Linked DNA regions of Azospirillum brasilense. The protein of the gene in region 1 binds, or shares a complex with, the protein of each later gene. Links are inferred from orthologs where the notes say so. Each region holds a gene or a part of one and is shown in the gene's direction. Other genes may lie near its edges. The genes, in order: uvrB and D3869_RS04835.

Evidence for each region.
Region 2: the proteins of uvrB (region 1) and D3869_RS04835 are in contact, whole or in part, in a crystal structure (PDB 7EGT), measured with the Thermus thermophilus proteins. The link is inferred for Azospirillum brasilense from one-to-one orthologs. Residues at the interface, in WP_096411307.1 of Thermus thermophilus: Glu23, Leu25, Arg26, Asp27, Gly28, Glu29, Arg30, Phe31, Arg55, Glu326, Asp327, Phe328, Glu379, Ser382, Gln383, His398, Gly400, Arg401; in WP_096412145.1 of Thermus thermophilus: His654, Arg656, Phe657, Gln666, Asp668, Glu669, Lys680, Arg681, Leu682, Ser683, Lys685, Tyr686, Ala687.

What each region holds. Positions count from the first base shown.
Region 1 is NZ_CP032346.1:1,820,043-1,830,666, forward strand. The notes cover bases 2,523-5,462. They hold uvrB (excinuclease ABC subunit UvrB), read left to right. Parts: upstream 2,523-2,893; coding sequence 2,894-5,032; downstream 5,033-5,462. Other genes in these bases: D3869_RS22235 (branched-chain amino acid aminotransferase), read left to right, coding at 2,523-2,680; D3869_RS22245 (neuropeptide-like protein 29), read left to right, coding at 5,137-5,400. Also shown: D3869_RS22215 (ATP-binding protein), read right to left, coding at 1-162; D3869_RS22220 (cold-shock protein), read left to right, coding at 487-693; D3869_RS22225 (hypothetical protein), read left to right, coding at 847-1,098; D3869_RS22230 (MarR family winged helix-turn-helix transcriptional regulator), read right to left, coding at 1,155-1,667; more of D3869_RS22235, read left to right, coding at 1,808-2,522; D3869_RS22250 (DUF2336 domain-containing protein), read left to right, coding at 5,547-6,653; D3869_RS22255 (MFS transporter), read left to right, coding at 6,915-8,186; D3869_RS22260 (ATP-binding response regulator), read right to left, coding at 8,210-9,457; D3869_RS22265 (DNA polymerase III subunit chi), read right to left, coding at 9,661-10,110; D3869_RS22270 (leucyl aminopeptidase), read right to left, coding at 10,183-10,624. UniProt on the Escherichia coli protein: The UvrABC repair system catalyzes the recognition and processing of DNA lesions. A damage recognition complex composed of 2 UvrA and 2 UvrB subunits scans DNA for abnormalities.
Region 2 is NZ_CP032345.1:975,933-986,689, reverse strand. Bases 3,670-6,742 are described here. They hold D3869_RS04835 (ATP-dependent helicase), read left to right. Parts: upstream 3,670-4,060; coding sequence 4,061-6,424; downstream 6,425-6,742. Other genes in these bases: D3869_RS04830 (hypothetical protein), read left to right, coding at 6,574-6,742. Outside these bases: D3869_RS04860 (YccF domain-containing protein), read right to left, coding at 1-84; D3869_RS04855 (hypothetical protein), read left to right, coding at 317-877; D3869_RS04850 (alpha/beta fold hydrolase), read left to right, coding at 1,089-1,856; D3869_RS04845 (LuxR C-terminal-related transcriptional regulator), read right to left, coding at 1,898-2,587; D3869_RS04840 (LuxR C-terminal-related transcriptional regulator), read right to left, coding at 2,809-3,498; more of D3869_RS04830, read left to right, coding at 6,743-7,770; D3869_RS04825 (PDZ domain-containing protein), read right to left, coding at 7,787-8,926; D3869_RS04820 (50S ribosomal protein L11 methyltransferase), read left to right, coding at 9,236-10,150; D3869_RS04815 (TerB family tellurite resistance protein), read left to right, coding at 10,218-10,679. UniProt on the Escherichia coli protein: A helicase with DNA-dependent ATPase activity. Unwinds DNA duplexes with 3'-5' polarity. Translocates on single-stranded DNA with 3'-5' polarity. Initiates unwinding more efficiently from a nicked substrate than double-stranded DNA.

The sequences.
Region 1 (10,624 bases):
GGCGCGGCTGGCGTGTTCGTCGAGCAGATGGGCGGTCGCGGCGAATTCGCGGCGGGCCTGTTCCAGCGTGACGTGGCGGTCGCGCGACACCGACAGGGCGGACACGCCGACGCACAAAGCGGCAAAGGTCAGGAACGCGGCCACGAGATGGGCACGCTGCATGCCGCCGGCTCCTTCAGGAAAGCTAAGGCAAAAGAATCGGGCCGAAAAAACTATGGGCTAAGCAACAAGCCGGGGACAACTCTGCCGAAGGGCAGGGCCGACGCCGACGAACGAGGCAAGAGTCGTGAGTCGAAACAAAGATGCGAGGCTTCGCCCGAAGGGTTCGGGTTGCATCCCGGCCTTTCGATCCCCACATGAAAAGAGTCGAATTTCTTTGGGTCTACGGTCCGCTTGCAGATCGCTGCGTCTGGTCCTTCCCCTCGGTGATTTGATGTGAACCCGTGGCACGAGCGCCATGGGAAACCTCGTTCAAGGAACTACCAGATGGCTACTGGAACCGTGAAATGGTTCAACACCACCAAGGGCTACGGCTTCATCCAGCCGGATGACGGGACGGCCGACGTGTTCGTCCACATCTCCGCCGTTGAGCGGTCGGGCATCAACATTCATGAAGGCCAGAAGCTGTCCTACGAACTCCAGCGCGACCCCAAGAAGGGCAAGAGCGCCGCGGCCAACCTGAAGGAGGCGTAATTTTCCGCCCCGGTTTCATCGGGGCCGCCCGTTCAGGGGCCGGTTGCCCCCAATCCTGCAACAGCCGCTTCACAAAAGAAACGCATGCTCCATGGACCACCGGGACCGCCCGGATGGCGCAATGGGGCACGATGACGATCACAGGAGGCATGCATGGCATCCGATAACCGCAGCGCGGATCGGAATGATCTCGACTCCATGACCCGCGAGTTTCTTGCGAAGGGGGGTAAAATCGTTCAGTGCCCGCCGGGGTCTTCCGACAGCGTGGTGTACAAGCGCACATCCTTCCGCCGCCGCGGCGCCGCGAACGCCGCGGGCAAGGAGGGTGCCGAGGGCACCGCCGCCACCCCGCCGGCGGATGCGGCTCCCGCCGCCGAGCCGACCCCGACCCCGGCCAAGGATTGAGTTGACCGGAGATTGAGTTGGCCGGGGACTGACCCGACGGGTGTCCGGCCCGGTTCCTACCGCTTCACGGCGGCGAGCCGGGTCGGCACCGGGGGAGCGAACTTCACCCGGTCCTCCTCGTCCATCATGCCCAGCATCACCTTGCGGAAGCCCTCGACGGCCTCCGCCCCGGCCATCCGGTAGGCGCGGGCGATCCGCTGCCGCTGCGTTTCGGACAGTTGGCGTTCCAGCTCCACGCCCTTTTCCGTCAGTTCCAGCAGACGCTGCCGCCGGTCCCGCACGCCTGTCTGCTGCAGGATGAATTCCTGCCGGACCAGTTCCCCCAGCACGCGCGACAGGCTCTGCTTGGTGATCTTCAGGATCGCCAGAAGCTCCGACACGGTGATCTTCGGGTAACGCCCGACGAAATAGATGACGCGGTGGTGCGCCCGGCCGAAGCCGATCTGCGCCAGGATCTCGTCCGGCTCCGCGGTGAATTCCCGATAGGCGTAGAACAGCAGCTCCATGCCCGTGCGAAGTTCCTCCTCGCGCAGGAAAAGCTGGTTCACGCCCGCTTTTATGTCAGCCATGTTGACGTGATCGGTGCGATTCGTTACAAATGGGTCAATAAGCCAGACATAAACGAACAAAGCCCGCGAGACAAGCGCGGCTTTCGACATTTCCATTCCAAGTCCCGAGCAACGGGCCAAAGACCAAGGTGGGAGCCGCCATGTCCATCCTTCCCTTCGACGATCGCGACGGCGTGATCTGGTACGACGGCGCGCTGGTGCCGTGGCGCGACGCGAATCTGCACGTCCTGTCGCACGGCCTGCATTACGCGAGCTGCGTGTTCGAAGGCGAGCGCGTTTACAACGGCACGGTGTTCAAGCTGACCGAGCACAGCGAGCGTCTGGCCGCCTCCGCCCGCATCCTGGGCTTCGAGCTTCCCTATTCCGTGGCGGAGATCGACGCGGCGACCAACGAGACGGTGAAGGCGATGGGCTTCACCGACGCCTATGTCCGCCCGGTGGCGTGGCGCGGCAGCGAGATGATGGGCGTTGCGGCGCAGTCCAGCCGCATCCACGTCGCCATCGCCGTCTGGCAGTGGCCGAGCTATTTCAGCCCCGAGGCGAAGATGGCCGGCATCAAGTTGACCTGGGCGCCGTGGCGCCGCCCGGCCCCGGACACCGCCCCGACCGCCTCGAAGGCGGCCGGCCTCTACATGATCTGCACGCTGTCCAAGCACGCGGCGGAGGCCGAGGGCTACCAGGACGCTCTGATGCTTGACTACCGCGGCTATCTGGCCGAGGCGACCGGGGCGAACCTGTTCCTGGTGATGGACGGCAAGATCCACACGCCGAAGCCCGACTGCTTCCTGGACGGCATCACCCGCCGCACGGTGATCGACCTCGCCAAGGCCCGCGGCATCGAGGTCATCGAACGCCACATCCAGCCCGACGAACTGGCGAACACCCAGGAGGTCTTCCTGACCGGCACCGCGGCCGAAGTGACCCCGGTCGGCCAGATCGGCGACCACCGCTTCACACCGGGCCGCGTTTGCGAGACGCTGGTGAAGGACTACGACGCGCTGGTGCGCGGGTAAGGGACACGCCCTATTTTCCCTCCCCCTGCGCAGCTCTCGCGCAAACCAAAGGTTTGCGCTGACGCGGCAGGCGGACCATAGGTCCGCTGAGAGCGGGGGAGGGCCAGGGGCAAGCGCGAGCGGACATTCCGGACAAGCCCACGCTCGACAGCGGGGGTGGGGTGGGCCATATACTCGGTTCCCGTTCCGTACCCCTGGCGCGAGCGCACCCGCATGTCCCATCCCGTCCTGACCGCCCTCCCGCAGAAGTCCCTGCCCAAGCTGGAGGCGGGCAAGAAGTTCGAACTGGTGTCGGAGTTCAAGCCCTCCGGCGACCAGCCGCGCGCCATCGGGGAACTGACCGAGGGGCTGCGCGCCGGCGAGAAGGATCAGGTGCTGCTCGGCGTCACGGGGTCGGGCAAGACCTTCACCATGGCGCACGTCATCCAGCACGTCCAGCGCCCCACCCTGGTGCTCGCCCCGAACAAGACGCTGGCGGCGCAGCTCTATGGTGAGATGAAGTCCTTCTTCCCGAACAACGCGGTGGAATACTTCGTCTCCTACTACGACTACTACCAGCCTGAAGCCTACGTTCCGCGCACCGACACCTTCATCGAGAAGGAATCCTCGATCAACGAGCAGATCGACCGGATGCGCCACTCGGCGACGCGGGCGCTGCTGGAGCGGGACGACGTCATCATCGTGGCGTCGGTCTCCTGCATCTATGGTATCGGCTCGGTCGAGACCTATTCGGAGATGACCGTCGACCTGCGCAAGGGCGAGGTCGTCGCCCAGCCCGACCTGCTGCGCAAGCTGACCGAGCTTCAGTACAAGCGCAACGACGCCGCCTTCGGGCGCGGCCTGTTCCGGGTGCGCGGCGACACGGTGGAGCTGTTCCCCGCCCACATGGAGGATCGCGCCTGGCGCATCTCCCTGTTCGGCGACGAGATCGAGGGCATCCACGAGATCGACCCGCTGACCGGCGAGAAGATCGCCTCGCTGGAGGCCGTGCGCATCTATCCCAACAGCCACTATGTGACGCCCAAGCCGACGCTCAACCAGGCCATCGAGCAGATCAAGCGCGAGCTGAAGCTGCGGCTGGAGGAGTTCAACGCCCAGGGCAAGCTGCTGGAGGCGCAGCGGCTGGAGCAGCGCACGACCTTCGACATCGAGATGATGGCGGCCACCGGTGCCTGCGCCGGCATCGAGAACTATTCACGCTACCTGACCGGCCGCGCGGCGGGCGAGCCGCCGCCGACGCTGTTCGAGTATCTGCCGGGCGACGCGCTGCTGATCGTGGACGAGAGCCACGTCATGGTTCCGCAGATCGGCGGCATGTACCGCGGCGACCGGATGCGCAAGGAAACGCTGTCCGAGTACGGCTTCCGCCTGCCCAGCGCCATGGACAACCGCCCGCTGAAGTTCGAGGAGTGGGAGGGCATGCGCCCGCAGACGGTCTTCGTCTCGGCCACTCCCGGCCCGTGGGAGATGGAGCGCACCGGCGGCGTCTTCGCCGAGCAGGTGGTCCGCCCGACCGGCCTGATCGACCCGGAGGTGATCATCCGTCCCACCGAGACCCAGGTGGACGACCTGATCCACGAGTGCAAGGAGGTGGTGGCGAAGGGCAACCGCGTGCTGGTCACCACGCTCACCAAGAAGATGGCCGAGGCGCTGACCGAATACATGCACGAGGCGGGTCTGCGCGTGCGCTACATCCACTCCGACGTGGAGACGCTGGAGCGCATCGAGATCATCCGCGACCTGCGGCTCGGCGCCTACGACGTGCTGGTCGGCATCAACCTGCTGCGCGAGGGCCTGGACATCCCCGAATGCTCGCTGGTCGCCATCCTGGACGCCGACAAGGAGGGCTATCTGCGCTCCAAGACGTCGCTGATCCAGACCATCGGCCGCGCCGCGCGCAACGTCGAGGGGCGGGCGATCCTCTACGCCGACAAGGTCACCGCCTCCATGCAGTACGCCATCGACGAGACGGCGCGCCGCCGCGAGAAGCAGCGGGCCTACAATCTGGAGCACGGCATCACGCCGGAATCCGTGAAGAAGGCGATCGGCGACATCCTGGAGAGCGTCTACGAGCGCGGCGACCACGTCACCGTGAAGACCGGCCTGAACGCGACGGAGCTGGTCGGCCACAATCTGAAGTCCGTGATGGCCGACATGGAGAAGCGCATGAAGGCCGCCGCCGCCGACCTGGAGTTCGAGGAGGCCGCCCGCCTGCGCGACGAGCTCCGCCGGTTGGAGGCGATGGACCTCGGGCTGGAGCAGCCGGGCAGCATCGGGATCAGCTCCGCCCGCCAGGGCCGCGGCATTCCCGAGGGCGCTCCGAAGAAGCAGGGCCGCCGCGGACGGCGCTGACCGGGAAGGGCGGAGTCGCGTCGGGAATAATGTCCCCGTCCCAAGCGTTCATCCTGCCAGTACGGCCCGCTCGCCGGGCCGCGACCCCTGGCACAGGAACGCCAATGACGACGCTCCGCTCGCTGTTTCTTTTGTCCTTCGCCGCCCTCCTGCTGTCCGGCTGCTACGTCGCCGCGGGGAGTCCGGGACCTGTCTATGGCTACGGACACCGTTCCTATGGCTACGGCTATTACGAGCGCCCGCAGTACCGCCATTACGGGCCGCCCCCCGTCGTGTATGGCCGCCCCTACTATGGTGGCTATTACGGGGGGCATCGCGGCGGTCACCATGGCGGCCCCCGTCATCATCACCGGCATGGCGGCTGGTGAGGAGCGGCGGGGCCAGCCCGTGACCGGAAATCGTCGTTAACAAAGGCTCAATGCTTTGGTCCGATCATGACCTGAATACATTCGCTCCCGCTGATGCACGATCCAAGGCGCGGCAGCGAAGCAGGGCAGGAAAGGGTCGGGGACCCATGAGCGATCAACTCACCAAGGACGACGTGTCCAGACTGCTGTCGGACCCGTCGCCGAACAGCCGTTCCGAGCTGGCGGTCAAGATCGCCAAGCAATTCTCCGCAACCGCCTTGTCGGACAGCGAGCGCCGGCTCGCCGAGGACATCATCCGCTTCATGGCGCGCGACGCCGTCGTGCGCGTGCGCCAGTCGCTGGCGGAGAACCTGAAGGCCAACCCGGCGCTGCCGCGCGACGTCGCGCTCATGCTGGCGCGCGACGTGGAGGCCGTGGCCATCCCGGTCCTCAGCGTCTCCACCGTGCTGACCGACGCCGACCTCGTCGAGCTGGTGCGGACCGGCACGGACGCCAAGCACACCGCCATCGCGCAGCGCCCGGCCCTGTCGGCCAGCGTTGCCGACGCGCTGATCGACACCGCGTCGGAAGGGGCGGTGGCGGTCCTGGTCGCCAACGAGAGCGCGGACCTCGGCGAGCGCACGCTCGGCCGTGTCATCGAGCGCTTCGCCGACAGCGAAGCCGTGCAGGAACCGCTGGTCCAGCGCGCCCGCCTGCCGATCACCATCGCCGAACGGCTGGTCGCCGTGGTCTCGGAAAAGCTCCAGCAGCATCTGGTGACCAACCACGACCTTCCGGCCAAGGTCGCCGCCGATCTGATCCTGCAAAGCCGCGAACGCGCCACGGTCGCCCTCTTCTCCGGGGAAAGCGACGAGGGCGCGCTGGAACGGCTGGTCGCGCAACTGTCGCGCAGCGGCCGCCTGACCCCGTCGCTGCTGGTGCGGGCGCTGTGCATGGGCGACAGCGCCTTCTTCGAGACGGCCCTGTCCCATCTGGCCAACGTGCCGCTCACCAACGCCCGCCTGCTGATCCACGATGCCGGGCGGCTGGGTCTGAAGTCCATCTACGACAAGGCGAAGCAGCCGCCGGCCCTGCTGCCGGCCTGCCGGATCGCCTTGGACGTGCTGAAGGAAACCCCCTACGACGGCGAGGCGCACGACATCGAACGCCACCGCCGCCGGGTGATCGAGCGCATCCTGACCCAGTACGAGGATCTGGCGGCCGAGGATCTGGATTACCTGCTCGACAAGCTCGGCGACCTTATGCGCGTGTGAATAAACTAGCGTCGAGAGCTTCGGAAATTACCGAATGCACAGTTTTCGGTTGCGGACTCAAGAAATAATCGCAACCTTTGATTTTTCCTGGCCTTGTGGCGATCTGATCTTCGGGCTTTGTTCTCCTTGGGCGGTGCATTTCGTGGTGTCAAATCACGGAGTCCGTTGTTCCTAACCTTTGCTTCTGGCCGCGGACCGCTTCGCCAGAATCTTGGAAGGGAGACGCGGTTGCCTGATGAGAGCAAGGGTCGGGAGGCGGCGATGACCGGTGAATCCGGCCGCGGCTTCCGGCCGGCGTCGCTGGACGCCGTGAATTTCCTGCTGGCGGACGTGCGGGGGGCGCTCGGCCCCTATCTCAACGTCTTCCTGGTGACCCAGCAGCATTGGAGCCAGTCGGAGGTCGGCTTGGTGACCAGCCTGGCCGGCTGGCTCGGGCTTGCCGTGCAGACGCCCATCGGGGCGGCCATCGACGCCACCCACCGCAAGCGCGAGGCCATCGTCCTGGCGCTGGTCGTGCTGGGCGCGGGGGCGCTGTGCATCTACGCGTTCCCGCAATTCTGGCCGGTCCTGATCGCGAACACGCTGATCGCGGTGGTCGGGGACGTCTTCGGCCCGGCGGTGGCGGCCCTGACCCTCGGCCTCGTCCCGCAGCGCCTGCTCGCCCGGCGGATGGGGCGCAACGCCGCCTTCGACCATGCGGGCAACGTCGCCGTGGCGGCGCTCGCCGGGCTGGTCGGCTGGCTGTTCTCCCAGCAGGCGGTGTTCCTGCTGGTGCCGGTGTTCGCGGTCCTGTCATCGTTCGCCGTGCTGTCGATTCCGGCCTCCGCCATCGACCAGCGGCGGGCGCGCGGGGTGGAGGCCGCCACCGGCGATGGGGCCGGCAACGGGGAGACGGTGTCGGGCATGGGCATCCTCGTCCACTGCCGGCCCCTGATGATCTTCGGCATCTGCGCCCTGCTGTTCCATTTCGCCAACGCGCCCCTGCTGCCGCTGGTCGGCCAGAAGCTGGCCGCGGCGCATCCGGAATGGGCGACGGTCATGATGTCGTCCTGCATCATCGCCGCGCAGTTCGTCATGCTGCCCATCGCCGTCCTGGTCGGGCGGACGGCGGACCGCCTGGGCCGCAAGCCGATCCTGCTGGTCGGCTTCGCCATCCTGCCCTTGCGGGCCGTCCTCTACACCCTGTCGGACGACAGCGCCTGGCTGATCGGCGTCCAGCTTCTGGACGGGGTCGGCGCCGGCATCTTCACCGCGTTGACGCCGCTGGTGATCGCCGACCTGATGCGCGGCACCGGGCGCTACAACCTTGCCTTCGGGGCGGTCGCCACGATGCAGGGGGTGGGGGCCGCGACCAGCGGCTTCGTCACCGGCGTGATCGTGGACCGCTTCGGCTATTCCGCCGCCTTCCTCACCGCCGGAGCCATGGCCCTGATCGCGCTGGCCGCGCTGTTCCTGGGCCTGCCGGAGACCGCGCCGGCCACCCCCGCCGAAGCCGATGCGGGACCGTTGGAGGAGCCCAGCCTCGCCGAATGACCCGTCCGTGTTCGGGGACGCTTTCAGAAGACCCGGGATTCCCGGAGGCCGGCGATGGGCGGGGCGGTCAGGCGGGCGGCGGGCAGGAGGATGGCCACGGTGGTGCCGCGTCCCGGTGCGCTGTCCAATTCCACGCTGCCGCCGTGCAGTTCGGCGAAGCGCCGGACGATGGGCAGGCCCAGCCCGATTCCCTCATGCTGGCGCACCAGGGAGCGCTCGCCCTGGATGAACGGGCGGAAGACCTGATCGATGATCTCCAGCGGGATGCCGGGGCCGTCGTCATCGACGGCGATGGCGATCCTCCCGCCCTGGAGGGCGATCCGCACCGTGATCCGCCCGCCCCGATGGCCGAACTTCACCGCGTTGTCCAGAAGATGGACGATCATCTCTCCCAGGCGGCGCTGGTCGGCGCGCAAGGTGACGGGCGGTCCGGGCTGAAGCGTGATGGTCTGGGACTTGGCCCGCGCCTTGGCGCCGAGCAGTTCGATGCAGTGGATCAGCAGACCGGGCAGGTCGATGGTCGATTCGGCGAGGTCGATGCCGCCGGATCCGCGCGTGAAGTCCAGGATGTTGTTGACCATGCCGAGCAGCGCCTTGCCGCTCTCCTCGATCAGCCGGACATAGTCCATGTAGTCGTCGTGGCCGAGCGGCCCGTGCGCCTCGCTGGACAATACCTCGGCGAACCCGATGATGGCGTTCAGGGGGGTCCGCAGCTCATGGCTGGTCACCGAGAGGAAGTCGAGCTTGGCCCGGTCGGCCTTCCGCGCCGCCTCCAGCGCGGCGCTGAGTTCCGCCGTGCGCTCCGACACGCGGCGTTCCAGCCCGCGGTTCTGCTCGGCCGCGCGCTGGTAGAGCTTGCGGATCTCCAGAACGCTGCGCACGCGGTGCAGCAGTTCCCAGGCGATGAAGGGCTTGGTGAGGAAGTCGTTGGCCCCCAACTCCAGCGAGCGCCGCCGCGTCTCCTGGTCGGTGTGGGCGGTCAGCACCAGGATGGGCACGAGATCGTCGCCGTACAGGGCGTTGACGCGCTCCATCAGATCGAAACCGCTCATGTGCGGCATGCGGATGTCGATCAGCAGAAGGTCGAAGCGCTGCGCCTCGCACAGGGCGGGGACCCGCCGGGGGTCGGTTTCGCCCCGCACGGCGGTGTAGCCCTCGTGGGTCAGGATGTCGCGCACCAGATCGACGTTCGACGCGTTGTCGTCGACGATCAGGATGGCGGCGTCCTTGACGTCCCGCGCGAGCGTCGGGTCGAGAGCGCTGCGGGTCATGACGGTGCCGCCGCCGCCCGTCCGACGCACCTTTTCATGCTGCCCTCCCCTGTGCGCCGCCATCCCGCGGGATTTTACGGGTTTTAGATTAACCTTGCGCACAGGAGGCCCGTCAAGGCCGGTGGTGACAAATGAATGCAATGTTGCGCCGCGTTAGCGGTATCATCCCAAGAATTCTTTAAATCCTATGATAATACTCGGTTTCAGGCGCGCTTTTCCCAACCGCCGCGGTCGTTTTGCTGCCAGTAGGTGAGGGCGTGCCCGGCGGCCTTGCAGAGCTTCCAGCGCTCACGCGCCGCCAGCACGGCGTCGCCGTCATTGCCGTCGAACAGGTCGCAGACGAGGTCGAAGGAGCCCATCGCGCCGCTGGTCACCCCGTCCACCAGAACCAGGACGGTGGACCCGTTGGGGTTCTCCTCCTCGGCGGTCAGCCAGACCGGCTGGTCGGCGGCGAAGCCGTCGCGCGCGGCGCCGTGCGGCAGGAAGGAGGAGGGGTCGTAGGTCCACAAATGCTGATTGAGCGCGTCCACCCGCTCCGGCGAGCCGGCCAGGACGACGGCGCGCCAGCCGCGCTCCAGAACCTTTTCCAGGATCTTCGGCAACGCCTGTTCGAGCGTGCGCCGCTGGAGGTGATAGAAACGGACCTCGCTCATGGCCCCTCATGGAAATGTCCCTCTCCCCCAGGGGGGAGAGGGTTGAAAACGGCACCCGCCGGACGAGGACCCTTACTTGCCCTCGTGGTAGCTCGCCACGAAGCGGTCGAGCAGGCGGACGCCGAAGGCGGTGCCGCCCTTCGGCACGGTGGCCGTGTCCTTCTTCGACCAGGCGACGCCGGCGATGTCGATGTGCGCCCAGGGCAGGTCCTCGACGAAGCGCTTGAGGAACTGCGCGCCGACGATGCTGCCGGCCCCGCGGCCCGACCCGACGTTCTTCATGTCGGCGATGTCGGAGTTGATGTCCTTGTCGTAGGCGTCGCCCATCGGCAGGCGCCACAGCGGCTCGCCCACCGACCGGCCGGCGGCCAGCAGGTTCTCGGCCAGCCAGTCGTCGTTGGCGAACAGGCCGGCGTGCTCATGGCCCAGCGCGATGATGACCGCACCGGTCAGGGTGGCGAGGTCGACCAGCAGGCGCGGCTTGAAGGTCTCCTGCGCATAGGTCAGGCAGTCG
Region 2 (10,757 bases), on another replicon or contig:
GGCCGCGAGGAGCCATCCCGCGGCCATCCAGATGCCGCCGGTCACCACCCACAGGATGTTGAGAAGAAGGCTGAGGAAGGGCATCGGGTGTTTCTCCTTTTGCCCGCACATGTGGGGATGGCGGGTGGCTTCGCCCAGAGGAGGGATCGGCGAAAGTGGCGCATCGAAAGATTCACTCCCTCCCGGCTTCCGGCGGCTTGAATGCCCTCCGGAAAGGCCACAGATCGAAAGAGGGACCTTTGAGCAAAAAGCGGTTCCGTAGGGAACCGGGGTCCGCGCCGCACGCCATCCAGGGTATCACCGGATCGGAGGCCGCATGAACGAGGTCCAGAACCACGAAGAATCCACCGACGCCGCCGTCATGGGCGACGACGCCGAGAGCATGGCACCGGTGGTCACCGCCATCCTTGGCACCGCCATCGCCGCGGCGGCCAAGCGCGCCGGCACCGCCGACGTCGCCCACGGGGTGATCGCGGGGTTGCGCCTGCTGCGCTCCGCCGCGGAGTCGGAGGCCGGCTACACCATGGGGGCGGCGATCGACACCGCCATCCGCACGCGCCTGCTGGTGGAGAACCTGTCGGCCCTGCGCACCACCGGGTCCGCCCCGGCGCCGGTGCCGCTGCCCGCGCCGGGACCGGGGGTGGCCATCGCGTCGGCCATCTTCGTCAGCGCCGCGGAATCCTGCCTGACCGTCAACGCCCATGCCGAGGACAACGGGCCGCTGGAGATGGCCGTCTTCGCCTTCTCCACGCAGTTGATCCAGCAGCTCGGCGGGTCGCCGGACTGGCGGGATTTGATGCGCGAGCTGCACCGCCCGTCCGAGCCGCGCGACGACCGTCCGGTCGAGGCGCTTCCCGACGGCAACACCATCCACTGACGGCTCCCGTTCTTGTGCAGGGTCCGCCGGCAATGGCGGAACTGCACAACAATTGGGGTAAAAACCTGCGATTTTCGGGATTTGCGGCCACCGTTCGCGCCATTTCGGGCCTTTTTATGGTACGGGACAAGGCTGCAAACCCTCCATTAGGCTCCCTGTCAATCGGCGGAGACGATCTCCGCGACGTGTTCGGGAATCGGGGAGCGGAGCCTTGACCATACACAGCAGCGCCGGGCGGCCCGCCGGAGCCGCGTTCGGCATCGTGCCGTCGTCGCCCGGCGAGGCGCCCACCGCACGCTGCGGCGCATCGCGGGAGGTGGGGCCGGGCTGCGTCGTCGCCGGCGATCCCGCCGGACGGCGGATCATCCTGGTTCACGCGGCGTCCAGCGAATCCAGGGCCTGGACCCGCCTGCTGCGCGCCGTTCCGGCGGGGCAGGAATGGGTGGCCGTGCCGCGTCCCGATCCCGCGCCGATCAACGGCGCCGCCCGCCTGCGCGGCGACCCGAGCGTGCCGGCGGCGGCGTTGCGTCCGCTTCTGGCGCTCCGCCGCTCGCGCAAGCCGCTGCTGATCGGCTGCGGCAGCGGCGTGCCGGTGGCGCTGCGGGCCGTGCTGGACTTTCCGGAACTGGTCGGCGGCCTTCTGCTGATCGACCCGATGTCGGAGGAGGCGGCCCGGCCCGGCGTGTTCCGCCGCATCGCCGCCCGCATCCTGCCGCCGGTCATCCGCGACAGCGCGGCGGAGCTTCAGGCCATGGCGCCCTCGCTCGACTCGGTCCGTGTGCCGGTCACGCTGGTGCAGGGGAAAGATGAGCCGGACGGCCTCGCGGGCGCGTCCTTTCTGGAGCAACGGCTGACCGGTTGCCGCAACCTGACGGTCGTGACCGTTCCCGGCCAGCAGGTTTTGCCCGCCAAGCACGAATCGGCGATCCGCGGCGCTCTGGCGGCGCTGGTCGCCTCGGTGGAGCGGGGAGGGGCCTGATAAGGGAGGCCCGGTGAGGACGGACGGAGGAGGGCGCCCGGTCAGAGACCGTTCGCGGTGATCGCCGCCTGGGTGCGGTTGCGCACGCCGAGCTGGCGCAGGATCGCGGTGACATGCACCTTCACCGTGCCTTCGGTCAGGCCCAGCTCGTGCGCGATCTGCTTGTTGGACTTGCCGTCGCGCAGGCGGTTCAGCACGTCGCGCTGACGCGGCGTCAGCTGGTCGCCCGCCCCGTCGGCCAGGGAGCCGAGCGGATCGCAATCGCCCGCGCCGTTGCCGGCGTGCGGGGCGCTGTCGGCCATCCGCTCGCCGCGGATCGCCTGTTCCGGCAGATACACGCCGCCGGCCAGCACGAGCTGCAGGGCGCCCATCAGCACCTTCGCGCTGCTCGACTTCGGGATGAAGCCGGCGGCGCCGTTCTCCAGCGCGGCCAGCAGGTCCGACCGCTTCTCCGATCCCGACACCACGACCAGAAGCGCCTTGGGGAGCCGCTGGTGGATCTCGCCGAGCAGGGAGAAGCCGTTCCATCCCGGCATGCCGAGATCCAGAAGGATCAGGTCGAAGGCGATGGTGCCGTCGCACAGGCGGCGGACGTCGTCGAACGTCCCGGCCTCGTGAAACACCATGCTGTCGTCCGACTGGGCGAGCAGACGCCGCAGCCCGTCCCGGAACAGCAGGTGATCGTCGGCAAGCAGAACGTTCAGGGTCGGCTTTTCCGCGCTGGATTCCATGATGCTCATCGTGTCGGGGCTGCGATCCAAACAAATTCGGAACGTATTGCCGAAATAGCCATCATCATTTCGAGGCGGAAGAGGGCCTTTTGTCCTATGGCGCACCACCTATGGCGTGTCTCCGCATCCAAAACGGGTGCTCCGGACGCGACAACGCCGGCCGCGGGATGGCGCGGCCGGCGTTGTCGGTGCCGGGGAAGCAGAACCGCAAGGAGGCGTCGTCAGACCACGCTGGCGCTGACCCCGGCGGCTTCCGCCGGCTGATCGCCGATGCCGTTGTTCAGCGCCCAGATCGCCGCCTGGGTGCGGTTGGAGGCGTTGATCTTGCGCAGCAGGCTCTTCAGATGGACCTTCACCGTGGCCTCCGTGATGTGGAGGTGGTTGGCGATCATCTTGTTGGAGTTGCCGTTCAGCAGGCAGCGCAGGATCTGGATCTCGCGCTGGGACAGGCCCTTGCGGCGGGCCGGGACCTCGGTCGCCAGCTCGTCGCTGCGGCCGTTGATCAGCAGCTCGGCGAGGTGGGTCGGGAACACCTTCTCGCCCATCATCACCAGCTTCAGCGACTGCATCAGCGCTTCGCAGGCGATGTCCTTCATCAGATAGCCGTGGGCGCCGGCGCCGAGCGCGCCCGACAGGCGGCGGGTGCACAGGTCGGTGGTCAGGATGACGACGCGGATGCCGGGATGGCCGTCGCGCAGGGCCCGGAGCTGGTCGGCCTCGTCCTCGCCGCCATTCACGAGGTCGATGAGGATCAGGTCAGGCTGGGTGCCCGCCGCCTCGACCGCGGGGACGCCCTCACGCAGGGTGCCGGCCTCGCCCATCACCTTGAAGGGCGTGTTCTCGAACAGACGCTTCATGCCTTCGCGGAAGAGCTTGTTCGCGTCGATCAGGAAAACGTTCACGGGGTCCATTGTTCCTACCCGCCCTCTGTTTGTTTCAATTCGGTCGTTCGTCTGGCGCCTCCGTGGACATCCGGTCCGGGGGGAGGGCCGCTCTCCGCGGCTGTCCGTTTGGTTCCGGGGTGCCACGATCTGATTGGACCTTACCCCGGATTTGCGGAACAGAAAATTTCCCCAAAGGAAAAATTATGTCTCGCAATGGGCATATGCCCTAAGCCGAAATAAGACAAACCGTCCAACGAACCGTTCACGAATGTCCCACGCGGAATAATCAATCGGTCAAAAATTCGGTTCTGCCTGTGATTTGTCTGTGACTGCGGGTGATTCTTGGGATCCTATGGCCGATGTGACTTCGGGCGATTGTGATAAGACAAGCGCTATGGTCTCGGACATAGTGCGGGGTGTGTCTATCCTGGCCCATGGGCCTAGTCCCATGCCGATTGGCGGAGCGCCCCGGCCGTTCCGTCAAGGGAAGGGGTTCGATGCGCCGGGGGGCGTGCTATATACGGTGTCCTCTTTCGATGAAGGGCGTCTCCCGACCGCGGGGGAGCCCACCCAGGAAATCCGGTGCCGCATGTCCGATCCCTACGCCTACGACGATCCGCTGGGCCATGATCCCCTCAGCCACGCGGGCGCTCCGGCCCCCGCGCCGGCGCAGCGTTTCGCCTATCTGGACGGGCTGAACCCCGTGCAGCGCGAGGCGGTGGAGGCTCTGGACGGCCCGGTGCTGGTTCTGGCCGGCGCCGGCACCGGCAAGACGCGGGTGCTGACGACGCGGCTGGCCCATCTTCTGATGACGCGCCGCGCCGCCGCCTTCCAGATCCTGGCGGTCACCTTCACCAACAAGGCCGCCCGCGAGATGCGGGAGCGCGTCGCCCATCTGGTGGGGATCGAGCCGGAGGGCTGGTGGCTGGGCACCTTCCACGCGCTGGCCGCGCGCATCCTGCGCCGCCACGCCGAGCTGGTGGGGCTGAAGTCCAACTTCACCATCCTCGACACCGACGACCAGATCCGCCTGATCAAGCAGCTTCTGGAGGCGGCGAACGTCGATTCCAAGAAGTGGCCGGCGCGGCAGGTGCTCGGCGTGATCGAGCGCTGGAAGGACCGCGGCCTGACGCCGGACCGGCTGAACGAGGGCGACGGCGGCGATGTGGCCGGCGGGCGCGTGGTGGCGCTCTACCGCGCCTACCAGGAGCGGCTGCGCACGCTGAACGCCTGCGACTTCGGCGACCTGCTGCTGCACAACATCACGCTCTTCCAGAAGCACCCCGACGTGCTGGCGGAATACCACCGCAAGTTCAAATACATCCTGGTGGACGAGTATCAGGACACCAACGTCGCCCAGTATCTGTGGCTGCGCATCCTCTCGCAGGCCCACAAGAACATCTGCTGCGTCGGCGACGAGGACCAGTCGATCTACGCCTGGCGCGGCGCCGAGATCGGCAACATCCTGCGCTTCGAAGCCGACTTCCCGGGCGCCAAGGTGGTCAAGCTGGAGCAGAACTACCGCTCCACCGGGCACATCCTGTCCGCGGCCTCCGGCCTGATCGCCAACAACAAGGGGCGGCTCGGCAAGACGCTGTGGACCCAGGCGGACGGCGGCGAGCCGGTGCGCGTGCGCGGCGTCTGGGACGGCGAGGAGGAGGCCCGCTGGGTCGGCGACGAGATCGAGGCGCTGCAGCGCCAGGGTGTCTCGCTCGCCCAGATCGCCGTCCTGGTCCGCGCCGGCTTCCAGACCCGCGAGTTCGAAGAGCGCTTCATCACGCTGGGCCTGCCCTACCGGGTGATCGGCGGCCCGCGCTTCTACGAGCGCCAGGAGATCCGCGACGCGCTGGCCTATCTGCGCGTCGTCAACTCGCCCGACGACGATCTCGCCTTCGAGCGCATCGTCAACGTGCCCAAGCGCGGCGTCGGCCCGGCGGCCCTGCAATGCCTCTATCAGGCGGCGCGCTCGCGCGGGATGCCGCTGACCGAGGCCGGCTGGGCGCTGACCGAGACGGACGAGCTGAAGCCCAAAGTGCGCGGCGTGATGCGCAACCTGCTTCAGGATTTCTTCCGCTGGCGCACCCTGTCGGCGACCATGCCGCACACCGAACTGGCCCGCATGGTGCTGGACGAGTCCGGCTACACCCGCATGTGGCAGGAGGACAAGACGCCCGAGGCGCCGGGCCGGCTGGAGAACCTGAAGGAACTCATCACCGCCATGGCGGAGTTCGAGAACCTGTCGGGCTTCCTGGAGCATGTCGCCCTGGTCATGGAGAACGCCGAGGCCGCCGGCGTCGATCAGGTCACGGTGATGACCCTGCACGGCGCCAAGGGGCTGGAGTTCGACATGGTCTTCCTGCCCGGCTGGGAGGAGGGCGTGTTCCCCAACCAGCGCGCGCTGGACGAGACCGGCATCGCCGGGCTGGAGGAGGAGCGCCGCCTCGCCTATGTCGGGCTGACCCGGGCGCGCAAGCGGGCCTACATCAGCCACGCCGCCAACCGGCGGCTCTACGGCAACTGGGTCAGCGCCATCCCCTCCCGCTTCGTCGAGGAGATCCCCGGCGGCGACGTCGAGGCGGAGGCGGCGAGCGGCCTCTACCCCGGCGGCAACGCCGGCAACGGCTTTGGGGGCGGCTTCGGGGGCGGCCTCGGCGGGGGCGGGAGCTTCCGCGATTCGCCGAGCTACGCCGCCTTCCGCGCCGGCCAGCAGGCGGCGGGCCGGCAGCAGCCCCCGTCGCAGCGCACCATCACGCTGGACAGCGGCTCCTATCAGGTCGCCCCGCGCGCCCGCCCGAACGCGCCCTTCCCGAAGGGGGCGCGGGTGTTCCATCAGAAGTTCGGCTACGGCACCGTCACGGCGGTCGACCAGGACAAGCTGGAGATCGACTTCGACCAGGCCGGCAGCAAGAAGGTGATGGACAGCTTCGTGGTGCCGGCGGAGAAGGCGGGCTGAGGACCGGCGGGTTGCCGAAGGCAGGGTGACCGATTGCCGCAGCGGCCCCTCGCGGTGACGGTCGTCACAGGTTCGGCGGCGGCGTTCGGCTACTGGTGGGGTGCAGACAGCGCACCCACAGCCGCCCCCACAGCCACGGAACCCGCCCAGTGTTCGGCAAGAGCAGCACCGCGTTCGAGGTCCAGATCCGCCGCGAGGGGCGCTGGACCATCGAAGGGACCTACGACGAGGAGCGCCGGGCCCTGGCCTCCGCCCGCAGTTGGCTGGCGGTCAGCGGGGTGGAGGAGGTCAAGACCCTCAAGTTCCGCTCGCTGGCCGGGCTGTCGCTGGAGACGGTGATCTTCCAGAAGGCCGTCCCGGTGGTGAAGGACAAGCCGATGACGCTGGGCGGCACGGCGGAGGGCGCGCCCTACTGCACGGCCCCCGGCGATCTCTACGGGTTCGAGTCGCGGGTGGTCACCGGCCGGCTGCTGCGCCCCTTCCTCGACAAGTTCCGCATCACCCCGACCGAGCTTCTCCATTCCTGGACCTACCTGCGAAAGCTTGACGAGCAGGGACTGCTGCTCGGCGCGGCGCTCCAGGCGGTGGCCCGCCACCACGCGGACCGCCATGGCGTCGCCGTGCCGGCGCGGGCGCGCGAGTTGCGGTCCTTCGCCGACGTGGTGATGGCGCGCGCCCGTGACTTCCAGGCGGAGCGCAAGGCCCTGCCGGCCTTCGACTCCGCCGATCTGTCCCGGTCGAGCCGCGCCCTGGTCATGGCGGTGGGGGAGGAGGGACACGACTTCGCCTTCCTCGGCCAGCTCACCGTTCATCTGGCCGATCGCAATTCGCTGGCGGGCAAGCTGGAGATGCTGCTCGACCTGATCGGGCCGGACGTGGAGCCGCGGCACCTCGCCCTGCTGGACGGGGTGATGGCCGACGCGCTGGGCTCCGCCGAACTGGTGAAGGAGCTTCTCGGGGCGCAGCCGAACCTCGCCCTCGGGCTGTGCGCTCTGGCCGACCTGATCCTGGGCCGCGACCCGCAGCCGAAGAGCGAGCCGGTGAGCCCGCTGCTGGCCCATGTCGGCGCGCTGATCGTCCAGGGGCGCGCGCCGTGCTGCCGGACCGTCCTGCTGGAGCGCATCCAGCACTCGCTGAACGGCACCCAGCCGCTCGACCGCCGCGACCCGAAGAAGGAGGCTCTGCTGGCCGACCACCTCGCCACCCACCTGCGCGATCCGCAGGGGCGCCTGCTCGGCGGCGCCGAGGTCGAGAAGGCGCTGGCCCGCCGCCTCATCCGCCACCGTCAGGCGATCCTGCGCGAGCAGGGGATGCACGACATCGCGGATCGGCTGTCGGGGCGGTGACTCCGCCGGCTTCGCCTCACGACGCCGGCGGCGACCAGGGGAGTTCGGTCTGCGGCTTGTCCCGCCGCAGCGCTTCGTAGATCTCCGCGCCCTTCTTGCGGTCCGTCTCGCACATCATCATCAGCACGTCGGAGTCGGCGCTGGCCGACGTGCAGACCTTCGAATCCCGGGTGCAGGTCGGCCGCGGGTGCGGCGCCAGCCAGTATCCGGGTTGAGCCTTCCGCGCCGCCTCCCAAAAGGCCGTCGTCAGCTTGGCGCTTTCCGCCTCGCTGCCGTCGTTTCGCACGGTGAACAGCGGCGAGTGCACGCTGCTCGCGAACAGGCCCGAACCGGTCATCTGGGCCACGCAGAAGCGCTCGCGCACCGGCGCGGCCGGCAGGACCGGCGCATCGGCGTACACGGCTCCCGGCGGCAGGGCCGGGGTCGTGCTGATGATCGGGCCGACGATCAGCTCGCGCGGCTCGCGGGCGCGCCACAGCTTGACCAGCACGCTCTGCCCGCTGGGCACCACGCCCAGAACACGGCGCATCTGCATCACATCATCCACCGCGACGCCACGCACCTCCAGGATCACGTCGCCGCCGCGGATGCCCGACAGCTCGGCCGCCTTGCCCGGGAGCAGCGTCGTCACCACCAGACCGCGCGGCGACTCCAGCCCCAAGGCCTGCGCCAGTTGGGCGGTCAACGGGCCCACAGCCGCTCCCATCGCCCCCTGCGGTTCGCTCGCCGGTGCCGCGGCGGGAGCGGCCGTGCCGGCCACCGCTCCGCTGATGCCATTGGGGCCGGTGGTGACGGTCGTCGCCGGTGCGGAGCCCGCACCCGCCACCGTGCCGCCACCCTCCGCGCAGCGCTGTTCCGCCATGACTTGACGCACCGCCTTGATGTTGACCACCACCGCCTCGCGGTACGCCGGGTCCACCGTGGGCAGTTGGTCGATGTAGCCTTTCTGGAGCGACGCCAGGGCTTGGCAGCCCGTGCCCCGGTAGGAGGGGACCATATCGGCCACCAGGGACGCTTCCGATGGCATGCTCGCCGCGTTCATCGCCCCGATCGCCAGCCCGGCCGGATCGAGCGCGCAGCCCGACACCATCGCCGCCCCGGAAACCGCCACCAGCGCCGCCATCCATGCCCTGGCCGCTTTGCTAACGCGCTGCATCACGCCCGTCTCCCCCGTGTCGCTCTTGCGGAACCCTCGATCCGCTTATCTCCGGGTGCAGTGTGCCCGCTCAAAAGTGGTAAGAAAAGCGGCGGCAAGCCCATGACGTGTTTTCGCCGGCCAAAACGTCGCACTCTGCGGTCAACCCAGCCCGGCGGACCCGTTTCCGGACGCGGCGGCCCGGTGGCGCGACGGGGGCGTGCGCGCGGTTGCAGGACGTCCCGGCTGCAGGAAATCTTTGTGTCTCCGCGTCTGTGTGGTTAAGTCTCCCACCAGACAATGACCACCCCATCATCGGCGACCTCCCCCATGTCCTCCTCCAAGCTCTGGCGCATCGCGCTCGTCATTCCCGAAGCCCACGCCCCCGCGTTTGCCGAGGCGATTGGCGATCACGCCGACGCGGTGTCCACCTTCGAGCTGGAGGAGCATGGCGACTGGCTGGTCGAGGCGACGGTCTATGGGCAGCCGGACGAGCCGCGGCTGAACGCCCGCGTCGCTGTGCTGGCCGAGGCCATGGGCATCCCCGAGCCCAAGCTGATCGTCGAGGAGCTGCCGCTCATCGACTGGGTGTCGCACAGCTACCAGGGCTTCCCGCCGATCCAGGCCGGGCGCTTCTTCGTCCACGGCTCCCACCATGAGGGCATCGTCCCGGCGGGCAGCATCCCGCTGCTGGTCGACGCCGCCACCGCCTTCGGCACCGGCGAGCACGGGTCGACCAAGGGCTGCCTGATGGCGCTGGACCGGCTGTCCCGCCGGATGAGCCTGCCGCGCACCGGGCGCGGCGGGGCGCTCGACATGGGCTGCGGCTCGGGCATCCTGGCGCTGGCGGTGACCAAGCGCTGGCGGGTGCCTGTCACCGCCGTGGACATCGACCCGGAGGCGGTGCGCGTCACCCGCGTCAACGCCGCCCTCAACGGGGTGAAGGCCCGCATCCGCGCGCAGGGCGGCGACGGTTACCACACCGCCATCGTGGGCAAGCACAAGCCCTACCGCCTGATCACCGCCAACATCCTGGCCCGCCCGCTGGCCCGCATGGCGCCGCAGCTGAAGCGCCATCTCCAGCGCGGCGGCGTCGCCGTGCTGGCCGGCCTGCTGAATCGGCAGGAACGCCACGTCATCCAGGCGCACCGCACCCAGGGCCTGCATCTGGTCGCGCGCATCCCGGTCGGCGAATGGACCACCCTTGTGGTGAAGCGCCCGAAGCGGAAGGCCGTAAAGGGCTGATGCCCCTGGATTTCGGTCCTCCCGCCGCCAATGTCTTCGGGACATATGGACGACCCGCGGAGGACCGATGCTGAACCGGATCAGGGCGCTGTTCCAGGAGAACGACCCGGGCGACGACCGCCACAGGCTGGAGGCCGCCGCCGCCGCCCTTCTGGTCGAGGCCGCACGCACCGACAACACCATTTCCCAGGCGGAGCGCGAGCGCATCCTCGACGTCACCCGCCGCCACTTCCACCTGAGCGAGGAAGAGGCGCAGGACCTGCTGTCCGCCGCCGTCTTCGACACGGAGGGCGCCTCGCCCTACTACCGCTACGTCACGGTGATCAACGACCACTGCCCGCCGGACAAGCGGCTGTGGATCATCGAGATGCTGTGGGAGGTCGCCTACGCCGACGGCGAGCTGAACGACCTGGAGGCCAATCTGCTGCGCCGCATCGGCGGCCTGCTGCATGTGCCCGACGTCGACCGCGGCATCGCCCGCAAGCGTGTCCTGGAGCGGCTGGGCCTGCCCGACGATTCGGGGCTGTAAGGCGTCCCGCCGGGGCCGTCGCGCGGCCATGCCCATTCCCGCGCTTGCGCGGTGAGGCGTCCCTGCCTAGCCTGTCGC